4 regions of the Glutamicibacter sp. NPDC090743 genome follow, and region 1 is predicted to be linked to each of the others. Evidence: riboswitches for the same ligand, from Rfam matches in the RefSeq annotation. Region 1 holds a riboswitch; each other region holds the start of a gene.

What was found. Region 1 has a riboswitch for S-adenosylmethionine ahead of ACIQTS_RS04980 (acyl-CoA dehydrogenase family protein). Riboswitches for the same ligand answer to the same signal wherever they lie in the genome.
Region 2: linked by a shared signal. The riboswitch ahead of ACIQTS_RS14145 (acyl-CoA dehydrogenase) and the one ahead of ACIQTS_RS04980 (acyl-CoA dehydrogenase family protein) in region 1 are both predicted to bind S-adenosylmethionine.
Region 3: linked by a shared signal. The riboswitch ahead of ACIQTS_RS14200 (O-acetylhomoserine aminocarboxypropyltransferase/cysteine synthase family protein) and the one ahead of ACIQTS_RS04980 (acyl-CoA dehydrogenase family protein) in region 1 are both predicted to bind S-adenosylmethionine.
Region 4: linked by a shared signal. The riboswitch ahead of ACIQTS_RS05780 (flavin reductase family protein) and the one ahead of ACIQTS_RS04980 (acyl-CoA dehydrogenase family protein) in region 1 are both predicted to bind S-adenosylmethionine.

Annotation. Positions count from the first base shown of each region.
Region 1 is NZ_JBIVXE010000002.1:325,063-330,751, reverse strand. Features, by position in the region: gene ACIQTS_RS04995 (CdaR family transcriptional regulator) at 1-526, shown strand, start outside; gene ACIQTS_RS04990 (GntP family permease) at 818-2,179, shown strand; gene ACIQTS_RS04985 (hypothetical protein) at 2,255-2,629, opposite strand; SAM riboswitch class I at 2,904-2,994, shown strand; gene ACIQTS_RS04980 (acyl-CoA dehydrogenase family protein) at 3,045-4,271, shown strand; gene ACIQTS_RS04975 (acyl-CoA dehydrogenase family protein) at 4,300-5,529, shown strand; gene ACIQTS_RS04970 (MBL fold metallo-hydrolase) at 5,647-5,689, opposite strand, start outside.
Region 2 is NZ_JBIVXE010000006.1:238,134-243,822, forward strand. Features, by position in the region: gene ggt (gamma-glutamyltransferase) at 1-504, shown strand, start outside; gene ACIQTS_RS14140 (LLM class flavin-dependent oxidoreductase) at 587-1,990, opposite strand; gene ACIQTS_RS14145 (acyl-CoA dehydrogenase) at 2,048-3,379, opposite strand; SAM riboswitch class I at 3,395-3,486, opposite strand; SAM riboswitch class I at 3,754-3,855, shown strand; gene ACIQTS_RS14150 (ABC transporter ATP-binding protein) at 3,861-4,682, shown strand; gene ACIQTS_RS14155 (aliphatic sulfonate ABC transporter substrate-binding protein) at 4,770-5,689, shown strand, end outside.
Region 3 is NZ_JBIVXE010000006.1:250,087-255,775, forward strand. Features, by position in the region: gene katG (catalase/peroxidase HPI) at 1-2,024, shown strand, start outside; gene ACIQTS_RS14185 (methylated-DNA--[protein]-cysteine S-methyltransferase) at 2,123-2,752, opposite strand; gene ACIQTS_RS14190 (RNA polymerase sigma factor) at 2,749-3,246, opposite strand; gene ACIQTS_RS14195 (histidine phosphatase family protein) at 3,360-3,920, opposite strand; SAM riboswitch class I at 4,032-4,126, shown strand; gene ACIQTS_RS14200 (O-acetylhomoserine aminocarboxypropyltransferase/cysteine synthase family protein) at 4,242-5,615, shown strand; gene ACIQTS_RS14205 (CoA-binding protein) at 5,615-5,689, shown strand, end outside.
Region 4 is NZ_JBIVXE010000002.1:503,909-509,597, forward strand. Features, by position in the region: gene ACIQTS_RS05765 (MFS transporter) at 1-201, opposite strand, end outside; gene ACIQTS_RS05770 (ZIP family metal transporter) at 225-962, opposite strand; gene dnaB (replicative DNA helicase) at 1,023-2,378, opposite strand; gene ACIQTS_RS05780 (flavin reductase family protein) at 3,447-3,947, opposite strand; SAM riboswitch class IV at 4,042-4,158, opposite strand; gene ACIQTS_RS05785 (long-chain-fatty-acid--CoA ligase) at 4,535-5,689, shown strand, end outside.

The DNA.
Region 1 (5,689 bases):
AGAGCCGGCGAAGGATCATCACCGCACGTCATGGATTAGCCTTTCCGGCGCGTACTGGAGGCTTTGCGCTGCCAGCGAGACAGCTTTCGCTCCCGAGCGCATGGACCAGGAACGTTTCCTGGTCTCCGCGCCTGTCGAAAAGGCCGAAGATCTCATGGCCGAAACCGAAGTGCTGCGCGTATTGGTGGGCTATCCGGCACTCGTGCCATCCCACGCGCGGCGCCGTATGTGGAGCCGGGAAATTGCTGTGGCTATCGCCCGCACCCCAGCCCGCAGCCTGGACCATGCAGCTGCCCCAGCGATGCAGCTCAATGAGGAACAAGCCAGAACCCTGCTGGTCGTTGCGACAGCTGCTTCGATGAGCCAAGCGGCCACGGATCTGCATATTCACCGCAATACCTTGGTGCAAAGACTTGAGCGGATAAGCCAGGTCAGCGGCGTCGATATTCGGCGGTCCAGCGAATCCCTGAAACTCCAGCATGCCATCTACGCGAGAGTGGCCTTGGGCCAGCTGCATGTTTTCTAGGCCCTGGAAACGAAGGGAGCTGGCGCCGGGGCTGGGAAGGGTGGGGTGTTTGCACACATTGGCTCTTTCGAACCCAGGGAAATGTGGTCGTGTGCCCATAGGTATTCGGGGTCACTTTTCCTAGTATTGGCAAGATGATCGATCTTTGCGCCCGAAACCGGGGTGGCACGGTGGCATCTAGCCCAACGGGCAAAGCCTTGAGCAGCTTTGCCGATAGGGCTGGTCCACCCGTTGAGCCATTGCGGGCTGGGCGCATTGAACTACCGATATTGGCAAAGGAGCCAACCCGCCGTGTACGAACTGCTTGTTCTGCTGATCCTTGTTGTGGCCATCGTGATGGTCACAGCACGCTTGAAGATCAGCCCATTCCTCGCCCTCGTTGGCGCAGCTATCCTGGCGGCCTTCGCCTACCGGATTCCGCTGGCCGACGTGGCTTCGACGGTCACCACGGCCTTTGGCAGCACCATGGGAAATATCGGACTGGTGATCCTGTTCGGAACAATGATCGGTGTCATCCTGGAGAAATCCGGCGCCGCGATCTCCATGGCAGATGCGCTGATCAAGGTCCTCGGTACCCGGTTCCCCAACCTGACGCTATCGATTATCGGCTACATCGTTTCCATTCCGGTCTTCTGCGACTCGGGATACGTGGTGCTCAACTCGCTGCGCAAAGCCATCACCCTGCGTACCGGGGTCTCCGGGCTGGCAACTTCCATCGCCCTGATGACCGGCCTGTACGCGACCCACACCATGGTGCCTCCAACTCCGGGCCCGCTGGCCGCAGCCGAAAGCATCGGCATTGCCGATAACCTGGGCTTGATCATCGCTGTCGGATTGCCCGTTGCGGCCATCTCGGCACTTGCCGGCTTGGCCTACGCCAGCCGCTTCAACAAGTCCCAATGGACCCCGTTGCCAAGCGACGACCACAATGACATCTCCGAACTCGACTATGAGCAGCTGCGTGCAAGCTTCGGAAAATTGCCCAGCCCGGCGCTGGCCTTCATGCCGATCCTGGTTCCGCTGGTGCTGATCTGTGCCGCATCCATTGCGAAGCTGCCCTCGCACCCGATGGGCGAAGGCGCTGCCCTGGAAATCCTTTCCTTCCTGGGGACGCCAGTTATTGCGCTGATCTTCGGCTTGATCTCCTCGACTTTCCTTTTGAGCGGTGGCAGCAAGCTGGCGGTCTTCAATGAGCAGATGAACGAAGCTGTACGCACCGCTGCTCCGATCTTGCTGATCACCGGTGCCGGCGCCGGCTTCGGCGCGGTCCTGGCCGCGTCGGATCTGACCACGATTCTTTCGGATTCACTCAGCGGACTGGGCTTGGGCCTGGCTGTGCCATTCCTGATCGCCGCTGCACTGAAGTCCGCCCAGGGCTCGTCCACCGTCTCAATGGTGACCACTTCCGCGCTGGTCGCTCCGATGCTCGGCTCCCTGGGCTTGGGTTCGGAGCTGGGCATGGTGCTATCCGTATTGGCAGTAGGCGCCGGTGCGATGGTTGTCTCGCACGCCAACGACTCCTACTTCTGGGTCGTCTCGCAGCTCAGCCGCATTCCGGTGATCACCGCCTACAAGACCCTGAGCGTGGCTACCGCCATCCAGGGCACCGCGGGGTTCCTGACTGTACTGGTCCTGGGAGCCGTACTGCTTTAGCAGCACGCCTTCCAAGAAAGCAACGGATCGCGCCATCGGCAGATGGCGCGATCCGTTGCTTTAAGCAGTACTGGATTAGCCCAGGCCTGCCGCCGGGAAGCTCCGCGCGGCCTTATTCGCTGTGGCAGTCGAGATCACCAGCAACGCGATGGCGGCCAGGTAGCCGGCTCCGGTCGCGGCGAAGGCGAAACCGAATTGGCCCAGCAGGCAGAGAACTGCTGCGCTGGCCAATGCCGCCCAACCGGCCCAGGAAGCCGCGGCAAGCAGGGGCGCAGCCTGCTGATGCCCGGCGAGCCAGGCCCCATCGCTGGCCAAGGTGTGGCGCGTCTTGATGCCGATCGCCGCATTGCGAGCGAGCTTCCGGTCCCGTGCCATCGGGGCGAGGAACGCTGCGACCAGCGTTATGCTCAGCAACCCGAACATGAAGGCAATCACGCCTGCTGGATCCACTTGCCGCCTCTTCTGCCGATTGATCTTGAATGGCCATTCTATGCGGTCGCATGGAAGTGCCCTGATCCACGCTGTGTTCCCAATCGATGCCTGCGGGAACGCTCTTGAGATCCAGTTCCGGCATGCCAAGTGCGTCATGCGAAGGTCATATGACGTCTTATCTGCCCGTTTTCCGGCAGGGCGAAGGCGCGAAGATGACGTATTTTGTCCTGCTGTTCCTCCGCATGACAGCGCCCTTCCCGAGGACCTGCCAGTAATGCTTGACTCGGAGCACAACCCATCCAGAGCGGCTGAGAGGCCTGGCTCCGAGACGCCGCAGCAAGCCTGCACTCCGCAGGTAGTGCTAACGCCAGGTTCGATGGATCCGCAGATTTTCTGCATCCTTCGGAATCCATAGCCCAAGAGGAGAACGAAGATGACTGTACTGGATACCCAATTGCCGCGCGTGCCCTACACCGGCACTGCTGATGAAGCTGAACTGGCTCATTGGCGCGACGTCGCCCAGCAAGTAGCTGGCCAGCTGGCGGCTGACGCGCTCGAACGCGACCGAAAGAACGCCCAGCCTTTCGCCGAAGTGCAGCTGCTGCGCGAAGCCGGGTTGCTCAATCTCTTGGTGCCTGCAGAATTCGGCGGAGCCGGAGCCCATTGGGAAATGGCTTTCGAAGCGGTCCGCATACTGGCCGCAGCTGATGGCTCCATCTCGCAGTTGCTGGCTTACCACTACATCAACCAGTCCGGCATTGCGTTCTACGCCCCGGCAGAAGCGCAAGGGGCATGGTGGCAGCGCACCGTGGAAGGTGGCTGGCTCTGGGGCGATTCGGTGAATCCAGTTGATCCGGATTTGACGCTGAGCGCCGAAGGGGACGGCTACCGACTGCATGGAGCCAAGCGATTCTCCACGGGTTCCGGTGTTGGCGAGGTCATCGTCATCAACGCGCTGGTCCAGGGCGGAGAATACGACGGGCAGATTCTCGCGTTGGTTCTGCCACGCGATATCGATGGCTTGGAAATCGTTGACGACTGGGACTACCTGGGACAGCGGCTGAGCGCGTCGAATTCCTTGAAGTTCCACAACGTGCGGCTCGAAGCAGGGGACTTGCTGGGATTCGTCACCGATGAACCGGTCTCCACCCTGCTTACCCCCGGTATCCAGTTGGCCTTCGCCAACTTCTACCTGGGCATCGCCCAGGGAGCACTGGAGCGCGGCAAGCAGATCTTGCTGGGCCGCAAGAACGCCTGGCTGTTCTCGCAGGCAGAGACCTACTCGCAGGACCCGATCTTCCAGCGCACCGTCGGAGAGCTCAAAGCCCGCACTGCAGCAGTGGCGGCGCTGACCGAGAAGCTGGGCCGGAAATTCGATGCCCTGCTCTCGAAGGCCGGGGAAGTCACCCGGCCCGAACGAGCGGCGTTGGCCGTGGAAATTGCTGAAGCCAAGGTGGTCTCCACTGAGGTGGGAGTGGATGTGGCGAACCGGATCTTCGAGGTGACCGGTTCATCTTCGACTGCGAACTCGGTGGGTCTGGACCTGTACTGGCGCAATGTGCGCACCCATTCGCTGCACGACCCAGTGGACTACAAGAAGATCGAGGTCGGCGCCTACTTCCTGCGCGGAGAGTCCCAGCCGCTCTCGCTGTACACCTAAGAAAACTTCTCCCGGATTGGACTGAACGATGACTGTACTTGCAACTGGCAATCGACTCGCAGGACTCAAAAACCGCTTCGCACCGCTCTTCGCGCGCATTGCGCAGGGTGCAGCTGAACGCGACCGCACCGGCGAATTGCCCTACCAGCAGGTCGCGGACCTGGCTGCTGCCGGCTTTGGTGCGGTTCGGATCCCGGAATCGCACGGGGGTGCCGGTGCTACGCTGCCCGAACTCTTCGAGCTCTTCGTGGATCTCGCGGCCGCGGATTCCAATATTGCCCAAGCGCTGCGCGCGCACTTCGCCTTCGTCGAGGACCGTCTGGTTGCGGCCCCCGGCCCGGGGCGCGACAAGTGGCTGGCCCGCTTCGTGGCGGGAGAACTGGTGGGTAACTCCTGGACCGAGGTCGGCACCGTCAAGGTCGGGGACGTGATCACCAAGGTCACCCCGGACGGCGAGGGCGGATTCAAGATCAACGGCACCAAGTACTACTCCACCGGCTCGATCTTCGCCGACTGGCTCGATACCTACGCAGAGCGCACCGACACCGGAAAGCGCGTGATCGCCGCAGTCAACCGCCACCAGCCCGGCGTCGAGCTGGCCGATGACTGGGATGGCTTCGGCCAGCGCACCACGGGTACCGGCACCTCCACCTTCACCGATGCGATTGTCGCCGAAGAAGACCTCATCGACTTCGATACGCGTTTCAAGTACCAGACAGCTTTCTACCAGCAGGTGCTGCTCGCTGTTCTGGCCGGCTCCGCCAAAGCAGCCGAGCGCGACTTCGCCGCCGAGCTGAAGGCGCGCAAGCGGACCTTCAGCCATGCCGCGGCCAATCTGGCGGCCGAAGACCCGCAGCTGCTGCAGGTGATCGGCGAGGTCTCCGCGGCGGCCTTCGCTGCCGCGGCAACGGTGGAACGAGTGTCGACGGCATTGCAGGGAGCCTATGAAACTGCGCAGGCGCTGCACACCGGCGAGGTGACCGGGGATGAGGACGAAGCAGCCAACGATGCGGCAGAGCTGGCCAGCGCCCAGGCGCAGGTGGTGCTCACGCCATTGGTCCTCAACGCGATCACCCACGCTTTTGATGCGCTGGCCGCCAGCGCCACGAGCGTTACCAAGAACCTGGACCGGCACTGGCGCAATGCCCGTACCGCCGGCAACCACAACCCCTGGGTGTTCAAGGCGCGGTTGATTGGCGACCTGGCGGTCAATGGCACCGAGCTTCCGCGCGTGTGGGCGATTGGTGCATCAAAGTAGATTCCATGGTCTTGCGGGCCCAGCATCCTTTGCCGGTGCTGGGCTCGTGGTCGTCGGCCCGGGGCAATTGATCGACCATCGTTCCAGTCGCCTGACGGATAGCTGCCGGCCTTGGCCCTAGCGCACCTGGGTAACCGTGCCACTTGCGATATGGAAGATA
Region 2 (5,689 bases), on a different contig from region 1:
GGTATGGTGGTCCCCGATCGCGGTTTCCTGCTGAACAACGAGCTGACCGATTTCTCCACGGTGTACGACCCGCAGGATCCGAACCGCATTGAACCTGGCAAGCGCCCGCGTTCCTCGATGGCTCCGACCATTGTCCTGCAGGACGGCGAGCCGGTGCTGGCCATCGGCTCCCCCGGTGGTTCAACCATCATCACCACGGTGCTGCAGACCCTGGTGAACCGCATTGATCTGGGCATGGATATCAGCGAAGCCATCGCCGCTCCACGTGCTTCCCAGCGCAATACGGCAGTGGTCACCGCGGAACCGGAGTTCATCCAAGCCCATGGTTCGGCGCTCGAAGCCTTCGGGCACAAGCTCGCGCCAGCTGGGGATTCCTTCACTCCGCAGGCGGAAATCGGGGCGGTTGAAGCGGTGGAAATCGCTGCCGACGGCACACTCACCGCCGCGGCCGAGCCCACGAGGCGCGGCGGCGGTTCAGCCATGGTGCTGCAGCCAACCGAATAGGCCCGCAGGCAGACGGCGGCCCCCGGCAACTTCATTCGAAGGTGCCGGGGGCCGCTGTCTGCTGCGCTAGCAGGCGATGCGCCTAGGCCTGCGCGGCCATCCGGTTGGAGATCTTGTACCGGGCTGCGCGGTGGGTGTCCTTCACGCGGTCGCCGGCGCCGAACATCTTGTGGCGCAGCGAGCCCTCGGTGTATTCGGTCTTGTAGACCCCGCGCGCCTGCAGCTCGGGAACCACGTACTCGACGATGTCCTCGAAGGTGCCCGGAGTGACAGCATAGGCGAGGTTGAAGCCGTCCACGTCAGTGTAGTCCACCCAGTCGATGAGCTTCTCGGCTACCTCGGCGCCGGAACCAACGGAGACCGGGCCGAATCCGCCCACGCCGATCCATTCGGCCAGCTGGCGGATGGTCCACGGCTTGCCGGTATCGCCGCTGGCCTTCTTGAAGGTTTCCACCGAGGACTGGATGGCGTTGGACTTCACGTCGTCGCCGATGACATCGTCGGGACCGTAGACGGACATGTCGATGCCGGTCCAGCCGGACAGCAGTGCCAGCGACCCCTCGATATCCACGTAGGAGCTGTAGTCCTGGAACTTCGCCTGGGCCAGTTCGGTGGTTTCGGCGGTAATGATGGTCTGCATGGCGAAGACCTTGATGTCGTAGCGGCCACGCCCGGCGGCCTCGGCAGCGTCACGGATCTTGCTGACCGCTTCCTTCAGCAGGTCGCGGGTGGGGCAATTGACGAAGATCGCTTCGGCGTTCGACGCGGCGAACTCGGTGCCGCGCTTGGAGGCGCCGGCCTGGTAGATCACCGGGGTGCGCTGGGTGGACGGCTCGGTGATGGCGATGCCCGGGACCTTGAAGTACTTGCCCTCGTGCTCGATCGGGTGCACCTTGGCCGGGTCGGTGTAGACGCCGGTGGCCTTGTTGTTCTGCACCGCGTCGTCTTCCCACGAGCCTTCGAGCAGCTTGTAGACCACCTCGAGGTACTCATCGGCGTGGTTGTAGCGCTCGTCGTGCTCCATCTGGTCTTCCTGGCCCATATTGCGGGCCGCCGATGGCAGGTAGCCGGTGACGACGTTCCAGCCCACGCGGCCGTTGGTCAGGTGGTCCAAGGTGGCCAAGCGGCGGGCGAAAGCGTACGGGTGCTCATAGGCGGTACCTGCGGTGACGCCGAAGCCGAGGTTCTGGGTCACAGCGGCCATGGCGGAAACCAGCATCATCGGGTCGTTGACCGGTGCCTGCGCGCCGGAGCCCAGCGGGGTCACGTTGGTGCCCTTGTACACGTCGTAGGTGCCCAGCACGTCAGCAAGGAACAGCCCGTCGAACTTCCCCTTTTCCAGCACCTTGGCCAGGTGGGTCCAGTAGCCCAGGGTGTTGTAGGTCGAGGCCTTGTCCTGCGGATGGCGCCACAGGCCCGGCGACTGGTGCACCACGCAGTTCATGTCGAATGCGTTGAATAAGATCTCGCGCTTGTTCTCGCTCATGGCTTTGCCCCCATAGGTCGGTAATCGTGGAAAGTTGCTGGTTTGCGTCGCAGGCCCTCAAGCCCGCTGGGTTGAATCTTCGCCGGTGACGGACAGCCGCTGCGGCTGGACACCGTTGATCTCGTAGTCCCCGACGATGCGCGCCTTGTAGATCGCCGGGTTATGCGTGGCGATGGTGCGCGCATTGCGCCAGTGCCGGTCCAGGTTGCAGCCGCTTCTGGTGGACGAGGCTCCCAGTCCGTCGAAGAGCTTGCTGGTCACGCCGATGGCCAGTGGCTGCACCACGGTTTGCGCGCGGTTGGCGGCCAGCTCGCATACTGCGTAGCGTTCTTCGTCGTTCAGTCCCGGGTCGCCCAAGGCGGCTTCAACTTCGAGTACCGCGCCGATCACCACGGAGTCGGCAGCGAAGGACTCCGCGGAAACTTCGCCCACCAGCTGGAGGACCTGGGGTTCCTGGTATACCGGCACCCCGGTTCCGGTGGTGAAGATGCGGGTGCGCGCCTGCACCGCGCTACGCAGGTCGTTCAGCGCGGCGCGGGCGATGCCGGCCTGCACGGCCATGAGCACCAGCTGGAAGATCGCCGCTTCGGAGTCATTGGTCTGCTGCGGCATGAAGCAATCCACCGGGACCTGGTGGAATTCGGTGGTGCCGGTTCCGGTAAGCCCCTGGCCGAATCCATCCCAGTCGTCGAGGATCTTGACGCCGCTGCGCTGGGTGGAGACCACGGCGATCTGGCGGCCGGCGAGCTCCGGGTGGGCCACGGCAACGGTGGTCCAGTCGGCAAAAATGGTGCCGGTGCAGTAGTACTTTTCACCGTCGATCACCCAGCGCCCGTCCACGGTGCTGGCCTTGGTGTTCAAGGTGCCCAGGGCGTTGCCACCGCGTTCGGTGTAGGCGTTGCCGATAATCTGCCCGGCAGCGATGCGAGCGACCCACTTCTTGCGCAGCTCTTCGTCCTCCAGCGCCAAGACGTTCTCGACGAATGCGACATGTGCACGCCACAGCTGGCCTACGTGGGAGTCCGCCTCGGACAGCTCGATGAGCAAGCGGAAGACATCCACCAGCCGTGCGCCGTAGCCCCCATCGGCAACGGAAAGGCGCAACGCACCGAACCGCTCGCGATTCAGCAGGCCTACCTGCTCGAAAGGAAGCACGCGGTTCAAGTCGCGGTCCTTGGCGGTTGCGGCGATCTGCGCAAAAACGGGACGGAAGATTTCGGCCAGCCGGTCGTATTGCTCATCCGCACTTGGTCCGGGGGTGATTTTCAGCAATTGCCTAGTCGGCAACTGTTCTTCAAACTTGTCCAGGCCCATTGCGGTGGCCTGCGAAGGGTCACTGAGCTGGTTGAAGTCCAGTCCGAGGGCATTGTGCGATTCACCAATAGGCATCAGGGTTCTCAATTCTTTCCATCGGTCCTGGCGGTAGCACCGTCCCGCTATTGGGGTGGTTGCTGCGGCGTCGTGGAGCCAGATCTCTCAGCCGCTCTGGATGGGTCGTAATTCATTTGTAACGGTAATAAACCGGTGATTCCAACCCGCGAAGTCACATTTCGTCCCAGTGCCGGCAGTGCCCATCTTCAAATTTCACAGCCTAATCCGTGTCCTGCCGAAGATGAGTTGCAAAGTTTTGCTTAATGTCGAGCAAACCAGCCTGCAATAAAATAAATAACGAAATTTCTGGGCAATGTGACGTAGTTGTCGAAGATTTTTTCATATTACGCGAGATTTGCGTTCAAATCGTTCGACTCGTTGTAATGGACACGTAACCATCCCGAGCGGCCGAGAGATCTGGCTCGTTGACGCCGCAGCAACCACCTTTGGAGTTTTGCTCTGCAGGCCGGTGCTACCGCCAGGACCGATGGAGATGAACATGACTCTTTCCTTTGCAGCGCCCGAGGCAGCTCCCGTTGTCTCAGCTTCAAGCGCCCTGGACGTGCAGTTCAGCAACGTGTCGCGGACCTTCACCACCAAGATGGAAAGCCGCACCGTCCTGGCCGATATCAACCTGCAAATTCCAGCAGGTCAAGTCGTGGCCATTCTTGGAGCCAGCGGTTGCGGAAAATCCACGCTGCTGCGTTCAGTATCGGGCTTGGACCACCCCACCACCGGCACCATCCGCACCGGCACCCGCGAGGTCACCGGCATCAACGAGTTATGCGCCGTTGCCTTCCAGGAGCCCCGGCTGCTGCCATGGCGCTCGGTTCGCCAGAACATTGCACTAGGCCTGGCACCGGAAACCGATAAGCGCGCCGGCAACTCGCTGATCGATGAGTTGATCGAGCTGACCGGTCTGAGCCATGCAGCCAGCTTGCGCCCACGAGAGATCTCCGGAGGCATGGCGCAGCGGGTTTCGCTGGCTCGCGCGCTGGCTCGGCGCCCGGGTGTATTGCTTCTTGATGAACCCTTCGGAGCCCTCGATGCGCTGACACGCTTGAAGATGCAGGATCTGCTGCTCTCGATTCACGCATCGTTCCCCACCACCGTTCTCATGGTGACCCATGATGTGGACGAGGCGTTGACTTTGGCTGACCGCGTGATTGTTCTGGGGCGAGGTGCTGGGCATAGTGCAGCGGGCGTCATCGAAGATCTGTCCATCTCAGCTGGGCATCCACGCCGGCATACCGATGAAAAGTTCGTTGCAGATCGTCTGCACCTATTGCGCCTGCTCGGCGTCGACCCAACCAACCATTAGTCCCGGGCACGCCGTGGGGCCCGAACCATTCGGCGGCCTCTCTGCCTTTCACCTACACCGCTTGCACGCACAATTCTAGGATTCTCCATGCTTTTGAACCGTCTCACCCGCCGCACTGCATTGTCCGCCGCCGCCTTGCTCGTTGGCGCAATTGCCCTGACCGGCTGTGCTGGCGAAAACGCTACAGCCTCCTCGGATGGTCAGACCCTGTCCATCGACTTTGCCACATACAACCCGCTGAGCCTGGTGCTCAAGGAAAAGGGATGGTTGGAAGCAGCCGCCAAGGAGCAGGGCGTAAATGTCGAATGGATCCAGTCCGCTGGTTCCAACAAGGCCAATGAAGCTCTTCGCGCCGACGCAATCGATGTTGGTTCCACAGCCGGTTCCGCTGCGCTCCTGAACCGTTCGAACGGTGCACCCATCAAGACCATCGCACTGTATTCGCAGCCGGAATGGGCGGCCCTGGTAGTGGATAGGGACTCAAAAATCGAGTCCGTTGAAGATCTCGCTGGCAAGACCGTGGCCGCTACAAAGGGCACCGACCCATACTTCTTCCTGCTGCAGGCGCTGGAATCCGCGGGCTTGATTGAAGCTGACATCAAGCTGCAGAACCTCCAGCATGCCGATGGACGTACCGCCCTGGCCAACGGCTCGGTTGATGCCTGGAGCGGTTTGGATCCGATCATGGCCGCTGCCGAAAAAGACGGCGCGCAACTGGTTTACCGGAACTTGGATTTCAACACCTACGGTGCGCTGAACGCTCGCGAAGACTTCATTGAGCAGAGCCCCGAACTCGCCCAGCTCGTTGTCGATGCCTACGAAAAGGCTCGTGGCTGGGCAGCTGACAATCCCGAGGAAACCGCAGAAATCCTGGCCGACGTAGCAGGGCTCGAACCAGGAGTTGCTGCCACCGTCATTGAGGAACGCTCCAATCTGGACGTTCCGGCAGTTCCCGACGCCAAATTCACTGGAGTCCTGAGCAAGATTGCTCCCACGCTGGTCGCCAG
Region 3 (5,689 bases), on a different contig from region 1:
ACTACATTGAAGCCTTCAATGCCCTCGACTTGTCGGCAGTAAAAGCCGACCTGACCGAAATCATGACCCAGTCGCACGACTGGTGGCCAGCAGACTTCGGCCACTACGGCCCGTTCTTCATCCGCATGGCTTGGCACTCCGCAGGCACCTACCGCTCGCACGACGGCCGCGGCGGCGGCGGCGCAGGCCAGCAGCGCTTCGCTCCGCTGAACTCGTGGCCTGACAACGTTTCGCTGGACAAGGCTCGCCGCCTGCTGTGGCCAGTGAAGAAGAAGTACGGCCAGTCGATTTCCTGGGCCGACCTTATCCTGCTGGCTGGCAACGTGGCTCTGGAAGACATGGGCTTCGAGACCTTCGGTTTCGCCGGCGGCCGCAAGGACGTTTGGGAAGCAGATGACGATGTCTACTGGGGCCCGGAAAAGGTCTGGCTGGACAGCGAACGCTACACCGGCAAGCGAGACCTGGATGCTCCTCTGGCAGCAGTGCAGATGGGCCTGATCTACGTGAATCCTGAGGGTCCTGACGGAAATCCGGATCCGCTGGCCTCGGCCGTAGACATCCGCGAAACCTTCCGCCGCATGGGCATGAACGACGAGGAGACCGTCGCGCTGATCGCCGGTGGCCACACCTTCGGCAAGACCCACGGCGCGCATGCCGATGACAAGATCGGCCCGGATCCAGAAGCAGCTCCGCTTGAAATGCAGGGACTGGGCTGGAAGAACGGCCACGGCACCGGCAAGGGCGCGGACACCGTGTCCTCGGGTCTTGAAGTCACCTGGACCTACCACCCAACCCGCTGGGACAACGAGTTCTTCCACATCCTCTTCGCCTACGAATGGGAACTGTTCGAATCCCCAGCAGGCGCCAAGCAGTGGCGCCCGGTCAACAATGGCGGAGCCGGCTTGGTCCAGCCTGCATTCGAGACCTTGGAACACCGCGAGCCACGCATGCTTACCAGCGACCTGGCCCTGCGCTTCGACCCGGTCTACGGCCCGATCTCCAAGAACTTCAAGGAGAACCCAGACCAGTTCGCAGACGCCTTCGCCCGCGCATGGTTCAAGCTGACCCACCGCGACATGGGCCCGAAGTCCCGCTACTTCGGCCCAGAGGTTCCTGCTGAGGACCTGCTCTGGCAGGATCCACTGCCAGCAGCTCCGCAGACCACCTTGGGTGCAACTGAAGTTGCCGCACTTAAAGCCCTGATCAACGATTCGGGACTGACCGTCCAGCAGCTGGTATCCACGGCTTGGAAGGCCGCTTCGACCTTCCGCACCTCGGATAAGCGCGGCGGCGTTAACGGCGGCCGCATCCGCCTGGAACCACAGGTCTCCTGGAGCGTGAACCAGCCTGAGCAGCTCAAACCGGTAATTGCCAAGCTGGAAGAGATTGTTGACAACTTCAACGCCACTTCCGGGATCAAGGCTTCCTTCGCGGACGTCGTTGTCCTAGCCGGCAACGTCGGAGTCGAGCAGGCAGCCCTGGCAGCTGGCCAGCAGGTCGAGGTTCCATTCACCCCGGGCCGCGTAGACGCAACCCAGGAGCAAACCGACGTTGACCAGTTCGCATGGCTGGAACCAGTTTCCGACGGATTCCGCAACTACGACTCGGGCTTCGTCAAGCTGCCTAGCGAGTACTTGCTGATCGACCGCGCGAATCTGCTGGGCCTCTCGGCACCGGAAGCGACCGTACTGCTCGGTGGACTGCGCGTCATCGGCAATAACTGGGACGGCTCCAACTTGGGCGTCTTCACCGACACCCCAGGCGCGTTGACCAACGACTTCTTCGCGAACCTGCTGGAGCTGGGGTTGGAATGGACCCCATCCGCTGACGAGCAGACCTACACCACCACCGATGGCCGCTGGACCGGCAGCCGCGTGGATCTGGTGTTCGGTGCCAACTCCGAGCTGCGTGCACTGGCCGAGGTTTACGCTTCGGATGATGCCAAGGAGAAGTTCGTCAATGACTTCGCCTCCGCTTGGGCCAAGCTCATGGACGCAGATCGCTTCGAACTGCGCAGCAAGTAGCAGCTGCTGGGCCGCGAGCCCGTAGCAATTAGTGCTGGGCTGCTGCTTCCCGCAAGGGAGGCAGCAGCCCAGCACTTGTTTCATGCGGGAGCTGCCCGTCAGAACAGCGTCGCGGCGCCGCTGGCGAAGTCCGGGTTCTCCAGCTTCAGCAGCTCGGACTTGGCTTCCAAGCCTCCCAGGTAGCCGCCCAATGAACCATCGGTGCGCAGCACCCGATGGCAGGGCAGCACGATGGGAATCGGGTTGGTGGCGCAGGCTGAACCGACGGCCCGCACCGCCTTCGGCTTGCCGATCTGCTGCGCCAGCTGGGCGTAGCTCAGGGTATGCCCGTAATCGATATGACCCAGTTCCAGCTGCACCTGGCGGCGGAACTCGGTGGAGAGCTGCAAGTCCACCGGAAGATCGAAGCCATGCCGCTGGCCCGCGAAATACTCCTCCAGTTGCCGGGCGGCATCATCCAGGCTCGAATTGTCGCGCAGGATCCGCGGGCTGAGCCTTTCCGAGAGCACCTCCAGAATCCGGTCATGGCCTTCGGATTCAAAAGCGACCCGGACCAGCCCGGCATCGGTGCTGGCCAGCAGCAAGGCCCCCACGGGGCTATCGACCACGCGATAGGCAACATCAACAAGTTCCCGTGCACGGGCCCGCTCAACGAGCCGGCCCTGCAGCGAGTCGAGGATTTGCGCTTCAGCGGCCGTAGCCTGCTGCCGATAATTTATTCCGTTCATGGCTGCTCCCTCCATAGTTCTTGGTCATCCATCCGGGCCCGCAGATTCTTGATCCCATCGGCGCCCGAACGCCGGGCGGCAGCTTCGGTGCCGGAAAGGATTCCGGCAATTTGCGCGTAGCTCATTCCGCCCAGATAGCGGTAGGCCACCACCTGCCGCTGCTTGCCAGGAAGCTGGTTCACCTCATGCCACAGCTGCAGGTTCTCCAACTGCAGATCCGGCCGTTGGGCCGATGGGGCCAGGCTGTCCACGTCTTGGCCGATGAGGATTTCCGGCTTGTTCCTGCGCAACTCGTCAATGGCTTTGTTCCGGGCAATACGCACTAGCCATGCCAGGACATTGGCGTCTTCAGGCAATTGCGGGTACGCCTTGAGCGCGGCAAGGAACGTTTCGGACCAGGCGTCTTGCGCGCGATGCTCATCAAGCAGGGCACGGCAAACGCGCAGGACGTTCAGTCCATAGTCCTGGACTATCCGCTCGAACGGTGCTTGCATGGATCTCCTGGCATTTGCGCCTTCATGGCTTCTCACCATGTAAACGTACGAGGAGACCATTTTGTGAGGCGTGAATGAAAAAAATTTCCTTCACGCAGAGACCCCATGGATTCCTAGAAAGCCATCAGATCCAATTCGCTGGCGATCTGCTCAAGGCGGATCAAGTCCAAGTGGAGCATTTCGCCATTTTCCACGCCTTGGGGATCCGTGGTTCCGGCCAATGCGTCACGGATGGTGCGCATGGTGGCCCCATGGCTGACAATCATGACCTTGCGCCCGGCATGCCTGCTGGCCAACTCCAGCAGCGCTGGCACCGCACGGCTCAAGATCTGGGCACGCGGCTCACGCAGGTCCTTGGCAGCAGCCGATTCCGCTTCGCTGACCTCGGCCATGATCCGGCCTTCCAGCGGGCCGAAGCCGCGTTCAATGAGTTCCGGAACAGCGTTCCCCGTCTCGGCCTCGATCTGCTGGGCAATCAGCGCGGCAGTTTCCCGGGCACGTTCCAAGGGCGAAGCAAGTACCAGCGACCAGTTCTGGCCGATGAGCTGGCGCCCGACCTCGCGAGCTTGTTCGCGCCCGGTATCGTTCAACGGGATATCGGTACGCCCCTGCAGGCGCCCTGCAAGGTTCCAATCGGTCTGCCCGTGTCGCACCAGTGCCAGCGAAGTATCCATGACTCCAGCCTAACCGGGGTAATAGGTATCGAAGAATCTCCGATAACAGCTCCAATACGCAACGTTACGACTCATAGTTGGGTCACGAACGGTCATGTTGCGAAGATTATTACACCATCCCGAGCGGCTGAGAGATCTGGTTCGATGACGCCGCAGCAACCTGCCACATCCGGTGGTTACGGTGCTACCGCCAGAAACGATGCAGCCGCCTACCCGTTGGACCACAGCAGGAAGCGACATTGATTCCGGGATTCCTGCCTCGATCGCGGCCCGCCCTGCGGTGCCCGCGAAACCCCAATCGACAAGGAGTCGTAAGCCACCATGGCAGATCACAAGTTTGGATTCCGCACCCGCGCATTGCATGCCGGAGGCACCCCCGATGCCGAGCATGGCTCACGCGCAGTGCCGATTTACCAGACCACTTCGTTCGTCTTCAAGGACGCTGACGATGCGGCCAACCTCTTTGCCTTGCAGAAGTACGGCAACATCTACTCGCGTATCGGCAACCCGACCGTAGCGGCTTTCGAAGAGCGCATGGCTTCGCTGGAAGGCGGCATCGGAGCGGTAGCCACCGGCTCGGGCATGGCCGCGGAATTCGTCACCTTCGCGGCCTTGGCCCAGGCAGGCGACCACATTGTGGCTTCCTCGAAGCTCTATGGCGGCACCATCACCCAGCTCGATGTCTCGCTGCGCCGCTTCGGCATCAACACCACTTTCATCGACTCCAATGATCCCGCCGACTTCGAAGCGGCGATCCAGGAAAACACCAAGGCCGTCTACACCGAGGTGGTGGCCAACCCGTCCGGCGACATCGCTGACCTGAAGGGCCTGGCCGAGGTGGCGCACCGCCACAATCTCCCGCTGGTAGTCGATTCGACGCTCACTCCCCCGTACATCCTGCGCCCTATCGAGCACGGCGCGGATATCGTGATCCACTCGGCCACCAAGTTCATCGGCGGGCACGGCACCACCCTGGGCGGCGTGGTCATCGAGTCGGGCAAGTTCAACTGGGGCAATGGCAAGTTCCCCACCATGACCGAACCGGTTGCCAGCTACGGCAACGTCTCCTGGTGGGACAACTTCGGCGAGTACGGCTTCCTGACCAAGCTGCGCAGCGAGCAGCTGCGCGACTTCGGACCGGCTCTGCCGGCCCAGTCCGCATTCCAGCTGCTGCAGGGCCTGGAGACCTTGCCGCAGCGCATGGACAACCACCTGTCCAACGCGAAGCAGGTCGCTGCCTGGTTGCAGGCCGATGAGCGCGTGACCTACGTGAACTATGCCGGCCTGGAATCCCACCCGCAGCACGCGCAGGCCAAGGAGCTACTGCCCATGGGCGTCGGCTCGGTCTTCAGCTTCGGGGTGAAGGGCGGGCGCGAAGCCGGCTCGAAGTTCATCGAAGCCCTGCAGTTGGCCAGCCACCTGGCCAACATCGGCGATGCCCGCACCCTGGTGCTGCACCCGGCCTCCACCACCCACCAGCAGCTGAGCGCCGAGCAGCTGGTCTCCGCTGGCGTGCCAGAAGATTTGATCCGCCTGTCGGTAGGACTGGAAGATGTCGAGGACATCCTCTGGGATCTGGACCAGGCGCTGGCCGCTTCGCAGGAAGCGATTGCCGGTTCCGCCGCAGGGTTCGAGGCACCGGCCTACGACGGTTCCGCCTGCGCATTGCCAACCGCTTCGAAGGGAGCAATCTAATGACTGCCGTTGATACCGCTTGGGAAGGCCCGGGAGCCGCACAGCGCCTGGAGATCCTGCGTGACACCAAGTCC
Region 4 (5,689 bases), 180 kb from region 1:
TGGCGCGGCAAAGGCCAGGGCGAAGTGGCGTTCGCCCTCCAGCAGCTCGCTGACCAGTGGCATTACCGTGGTCACGGCCATGGATTCGAAAGCGACCAGGAAGACGAGCACGAACATGCCAAGGGTGGTGGGAAGATACTGCGGAGCATAGATCGTGGACTCGGCGCGCTCGGCTGATTGGCTGCTGCGGTTCAGGGGCATGCATCCATGATCTCAGGTTTCCCCTAGCCGCCGATCACGTGCAGGCTGAAGGCCGCCAGGAAGCCCGAGGTCACCAGCAACCCTGTGTAGTCGTGCTCTACCTTGTACGCTTCCGGAATCATGGTGTCGGCGATCATCGTCAAGATGCCTCCGGCAGCGACCGCGGTGGCGAAGGCCAGCACTTCACCGGGCATGGATTCCAGCAGCAGCGCTCCGAGGAAGGCAGCGATGCCGCAGGAAATGGCTATCGATCCCCAGAGCAAAACGATCGAGGACCCCTTGCGCCCGGACGCTTTCATCTGTGCGGTACTCGCCAATCCCTCGGGGACATTGGAGATGAATATGGCGATGAGCATCGCCGGATTAATGCTCGCGGTGGCGACCACGGAAAGTCCAAGCGCCACGGACTCGGGAATGCCGTCGATGAGTGCACCGACCGCGAGCGCGGTTCCGGATGCCTCCTGCTCTCCTGCGCGCTGCGCCTGCCGCTTTGAGGTTCTCCAGGCCAGCAGCCGGTTCGCGCCGAAATACAAGGCAGCGCCCACGATCACGCCGCCCAGCGTCGCAACGAGGCCGCCGGTTTCATAGGCTTCGAGCACCAGCTCGAAGGCCAGTGCGCTGACCAGGACCCCGGCACCGAAGGCCATGATGGCGCTGACCCAGACCTTGGGGATCTTCAGCCACCAGGCCGCGCCAGATCCCAGCAGCAGGGCCGAGCCGGCCACAGTGCCCCACAGCAAAGCCTGCATCGAAGCGAACATGGCACCCACTATAGCCAGCAATTCGCTGGCTTAGTAGGTGCCATTGAGTTCTGACTGGGACTAACCCTCGGTGGACATGTTGTTGAAGCGCGAGTAGTGGCCTTGGAAGGCCACGGTGATGGTCTTGGTCGGACCGGCACGGTGCTTCGCGATAATCACGTCAGCTTCGCCCGGCCGGTTTTCCTTGTCGTAGACGTCATCACGGTGCAGCAAAATCACCATGTCGGCGTCCTGCTCAATCGAGCCCGATTCGCGCAGGTCCGAAACCATTGGCTTCTTGTCGGTACGCTGCTCGGAACCACGGTTCAGCTGCGACAGCGCAATCAACGGAACGTCGAGTTCCTTGGCGAGCAGCTTGAGGTTACGCGAGAACTCGGAAACTTCCTGCTGGCGCGATTCCACACGCTTGCCCGAGCTCATCAGCTGCAGGTAGTCCAGGATGATCATGCGCAGCTCGTTGCGCTGCTTGAGGCGACGGCACTTGGCACGGATTTCCATCATGGACATGTTCGGCGAATCATCAATGAACAACGGGGCTTCGTTCAGCCGGCCCATGGTCGTGGCGATCTTGGTCCACTGCGCGTCTTCCACCGAGCCCTTGCGCAGATCCTGGAGCTGGATGGATGCTTCGGCCGAGAGCAGGCGCATCGCAATTTCATTGCGGCCCATTTCCAAGGAGAAGAACACGGTGGCCATATTGTGCTTGATGGCAGCAGAACGGGCGAAGTCCAGCGCGAAGGTTGACTTGCCCACCGCAGGACGGGCGGCGATGATGATCATCTGGCCGCCCTTCAGGCCCTGGGTCAGCTCGTCGAATTCATAGAATCCGGTGGGCACACCGGTAATGCCATCGCCCGCGTTGGCCGCGTTCTCGATTTCATCAACGGTGTCTTCGATGATGTCCGAAAGGCGCACGTAGTCTTCACTGCTGCGGTTCTCGGCCACCTTGTAGACCTCTGCCTGGGCTTCGTTGACGATTGCGTCAACTTCACCATCTGGCGAGTAGCCCATTTGGACAATACGCGTTCCAGCGTCAACCAATCGGCGCAGCACGGCGCGTTCGCGCACAATTTCTGCGTAGTACCCGGCGTTGGCTGCAGTTGGAACCTGCTGGATGAGATTGTGAAGGTAGGCGGCGCCACCAATGCGCGAGATTTCGCCGCGCTTGGTCAGCAAGTCGGCTACGGTGACCGCATCGGCTGGTTCGCCACGACCGTAGAGGTCGACAATCGCCTCGTAAATCGATTCGTGGGAGGGACGGTAGAAGTCGGTGCCGCGAATGGATTCAACGACGTCAGCAATGGCGTCCTTGGAGAGCATCATGCCACCGAGGACCGACATCTCGGCCTCGATATCCTGTGGCGGCTTGCGCCCTGCGTCGGAATCTCGTCCTTCGTAAACCGGCTCAGCACTCATTGCAGACACTTCCATCCCCTATTGACCCGCTGGGAAAAATTATCCTTGCCTCATGGCAACGCTTCATCGTGTCAGTCGATACGGACATTTGGATGTCAGGCGCCTGTGGATATTTCTCTCCCGAACCCAACACTAGGGCTGTTATTAACAGGCGTAAACCTCATTATCCACAGAATATGTGGATAACACTCCTCTACCTGTGGAGTTCCCTGTTCACAGTCTGGGGAGAACTCTGTGGATTACCCCACTCTACGTATCATTAATATCTGTTGACTTGGTTGTTTGTATTCGCACACCTGTGGACAGAAACTTAATTCATTGAAGCTCACGCCAACCGACCCAAGGTTATCAACACCCTTAATCGCCTAGTTCCCGGGGTTTTTCACCCTTTGTACACATTTGCCCACGTCTTGTCCACAGTTTTGTGGATAACCTTGTGGATACTGGTGAATTTACAAAACCCTAAGTCACCGTGGATTAAATTCGCCAGCAAGGCCGGATCTTCCAGTAGTCCACAATCGGCTAGGGTTTCTGCGTTCGGGGGCGGTGGATAACTTAATGTGTGCAACGACTCTGCGGGCGAACCTGGATCAGCGACTGGGCTGCCGGCGCACTCTCGCCACTTCGCGTCCGCGACGCGCGCCAGTGAAGACGCCATAAAGCGCCGGTTTCATTTGTGATGCGCAGCCTTTGCATGGCTCGGAAACCCCATCCGAGGGTTGCCGGCAATTCGCTGCCACTCTGGTCCAGCGTGCAGCGAGGATCCATGAGCTACCTGCGCGGTTCTGTTCGACAGCCCAGGCGGGTGGCGGATATGGCGAGTTCAAGGTTTCTCGCGACAGATACTTTGATGACGAGGTTATCGCCAAATGCCTGGGGCAGCTGGCCCAAGATGGCAGGCCATGAGATTGCCAGCCATCTTGCCACGTCTTCAGGGTGGCGAGAGAGAACGGGCATTGCCGGTGTCGAGGGCTGCGGGGAACGGCTCAACCCGCCCAACCGGAATTCAAAAAGCTCCGGCCAGATCGATGATTTGATCTCGCCGGAGCTTTGGAAGATGCGAAGCGCTTATACGAGCTCAGGAATCGGCAGCGAATGGAACCGCGAATCATGGAAGATCTGTGGCGAGTGCTCGGAGGTGCGGTGCCCGTGGACTTCCATCAGGACTACCCAGTGATCCCCCGCTTCGACCTCGTTGTAGATCGAAGTCTCCAGCCACAACGTGGAGTCGTTGACGAAGAGCGCGCCCTGATCCGAGGAATAGGTATCGATTCCGCGGAACCGGTCGCCATTTTTCGACGCAATCTGAGCGCAGACACCATCATTGCGTTCGCTCAGCACTGAGACGCCAATGCGGCCAGCTTCGCGCAGCTTTGGCCAAGTGTTCGAGGACTTCTGCACGGCGAACATCACCAGTGCAGGTTCGAGGGAAACTCCCACGGTAAACGATGAAGCGACAATTCCGGTCTTCACGCCATCCAGTTCTGCACAGAGGGCGGCTACCCCTGATGGATGCTGAGCGAAAACCTTGCGCAGGGTCAACGGGTCAAGTTCAAGATTCAATGACATGGCTCGATTCCTTTGGGTCTTGCCCACCGCGCAGTAGCCTGCAAGCATTGGCTTCTCGTTACTCGAAGCCGCTTGGGCTGAAGTTCCGCGCCGTGTGCGGTACTTGTTCCAGCACATTTTGTGTGGAACCGAATCCTCACCTGGAGCACCCCACTACCGTTGAGAGGGTTGCCGATCAGCAAGCCAGGGCTTATAGCTGATGCTCTTGATTCTGTTTAAAACGATATGGCTCATGACGAACAGCCGTCAAACATTTCACTTCGCAAATCGCAATATTCGACGCAATATTCGATCCAAGGCCCCGCCAGAAGTCCTTGGGCAGTCTTTTATTCGCCATACGCCGCGCTTCTTGAACGCCTCGGCCCCATGATCGCAGCAGGCTTCCGCCGCTCTTGATTCGGCAGAACACTAACGCCTCCCCTGGGCTCGGTGCCCTGGCGCGAATTCCCTACCGCCCACCGTAATGAAACTTGGTTTCCCGGCATGACGCTGAGGTTCATGCCACTATTGGTCATGGAGTGCATTGAGTCACACTCCTGCTTATTGTTCTCCGTAACCATCGATGACGATTGAGGAATAGCCACACCATGGTAGAGATTCAGGCAAACCATTCAGAATTGACCCCACTGCGTTTCTTGGAACGCACAGCCGAGGCCTATCCGAAGAAGACCGCCGTCATCCATGGAACTCGCAGCTTCTCCTATGAAGATTTCGAAGCACGGGTGCACCGCTTTGCCCAGGCGCTGAAGGCTCGCATTGAGCCGGGCGACCGCGTGGCCGTGCTGGCACCGAATACTCCCGAAATGCTCATGGCGCATTACGCCGTACCGCTGTCAGGCGCAGTCCTCGTTGCCCTGAACACCCGACTTTCGGCCCACGAGCTGCAATACATCATTGATCATTCTGCTGCCAAGCTGATGCTTGCCGACACAGAGCTGTTGGAGAACACGAAGACCCTGCGCCGCGAGAACCCAACGCTGGAGGCGCTCATCGAGATCACCGATGACCAGTACGCCGGAGAACGTCCGGACGTGCCCGTGGACGCCACCTTGGACGAGCTAATCGCACAAGCCTCGGATGAAAGACTTCCCTACGCCATCGCCGATGAGCGGGCTCCGATCACTCTCAATTACACGTCGGGCACCACCGGCAAGCCGAAGGGTGTGCTCTACTCGCACCGCGGCAGCTACCTGAACTCGTTGGGCGAAGCGCACCACCAGGGCTTCACCGCCAAGACCCGCTACTTGTGGACCCTGCCGATGTTCCACTGCAACGGCTGGTGCACTCCATGGGCCGTCACCGCGGCGGGAGGAACCCACCTGTGCCTGCGCGGCGTGCGCGAAGATTCCGTTTGGGATGCCATCGAGAATCTTGGAACCACCCACTTGTGCGGCGCTCCGACCGTCTGCTCCATCATCGCCGACTCCACCCGCGCCCACCAGCTCGATGCGCCACTGCGCATCACCACCGCAGGAGCTCCCCCGTCCCCGGCAATCATCTCCAAGCTGCAGAAGCTGGGCATCGAGGTAGTCCATGTATATGGCCTCACCGAGGTATACGGACCGTACACGGTGTGCGAGTACCAGGATGAGTGGGATGCCCTCGATGGCCCGGACCGGGCCGCGAAGCTCGCCCGCCAAGGCGTTGGCATGATTACCGCCGAGTCCGCACGCATTGTTGACGAGAACATGAACGATGTCCCGGCGGATGGACAGACCATGGGCGAAATCGTGCTGCGCGGC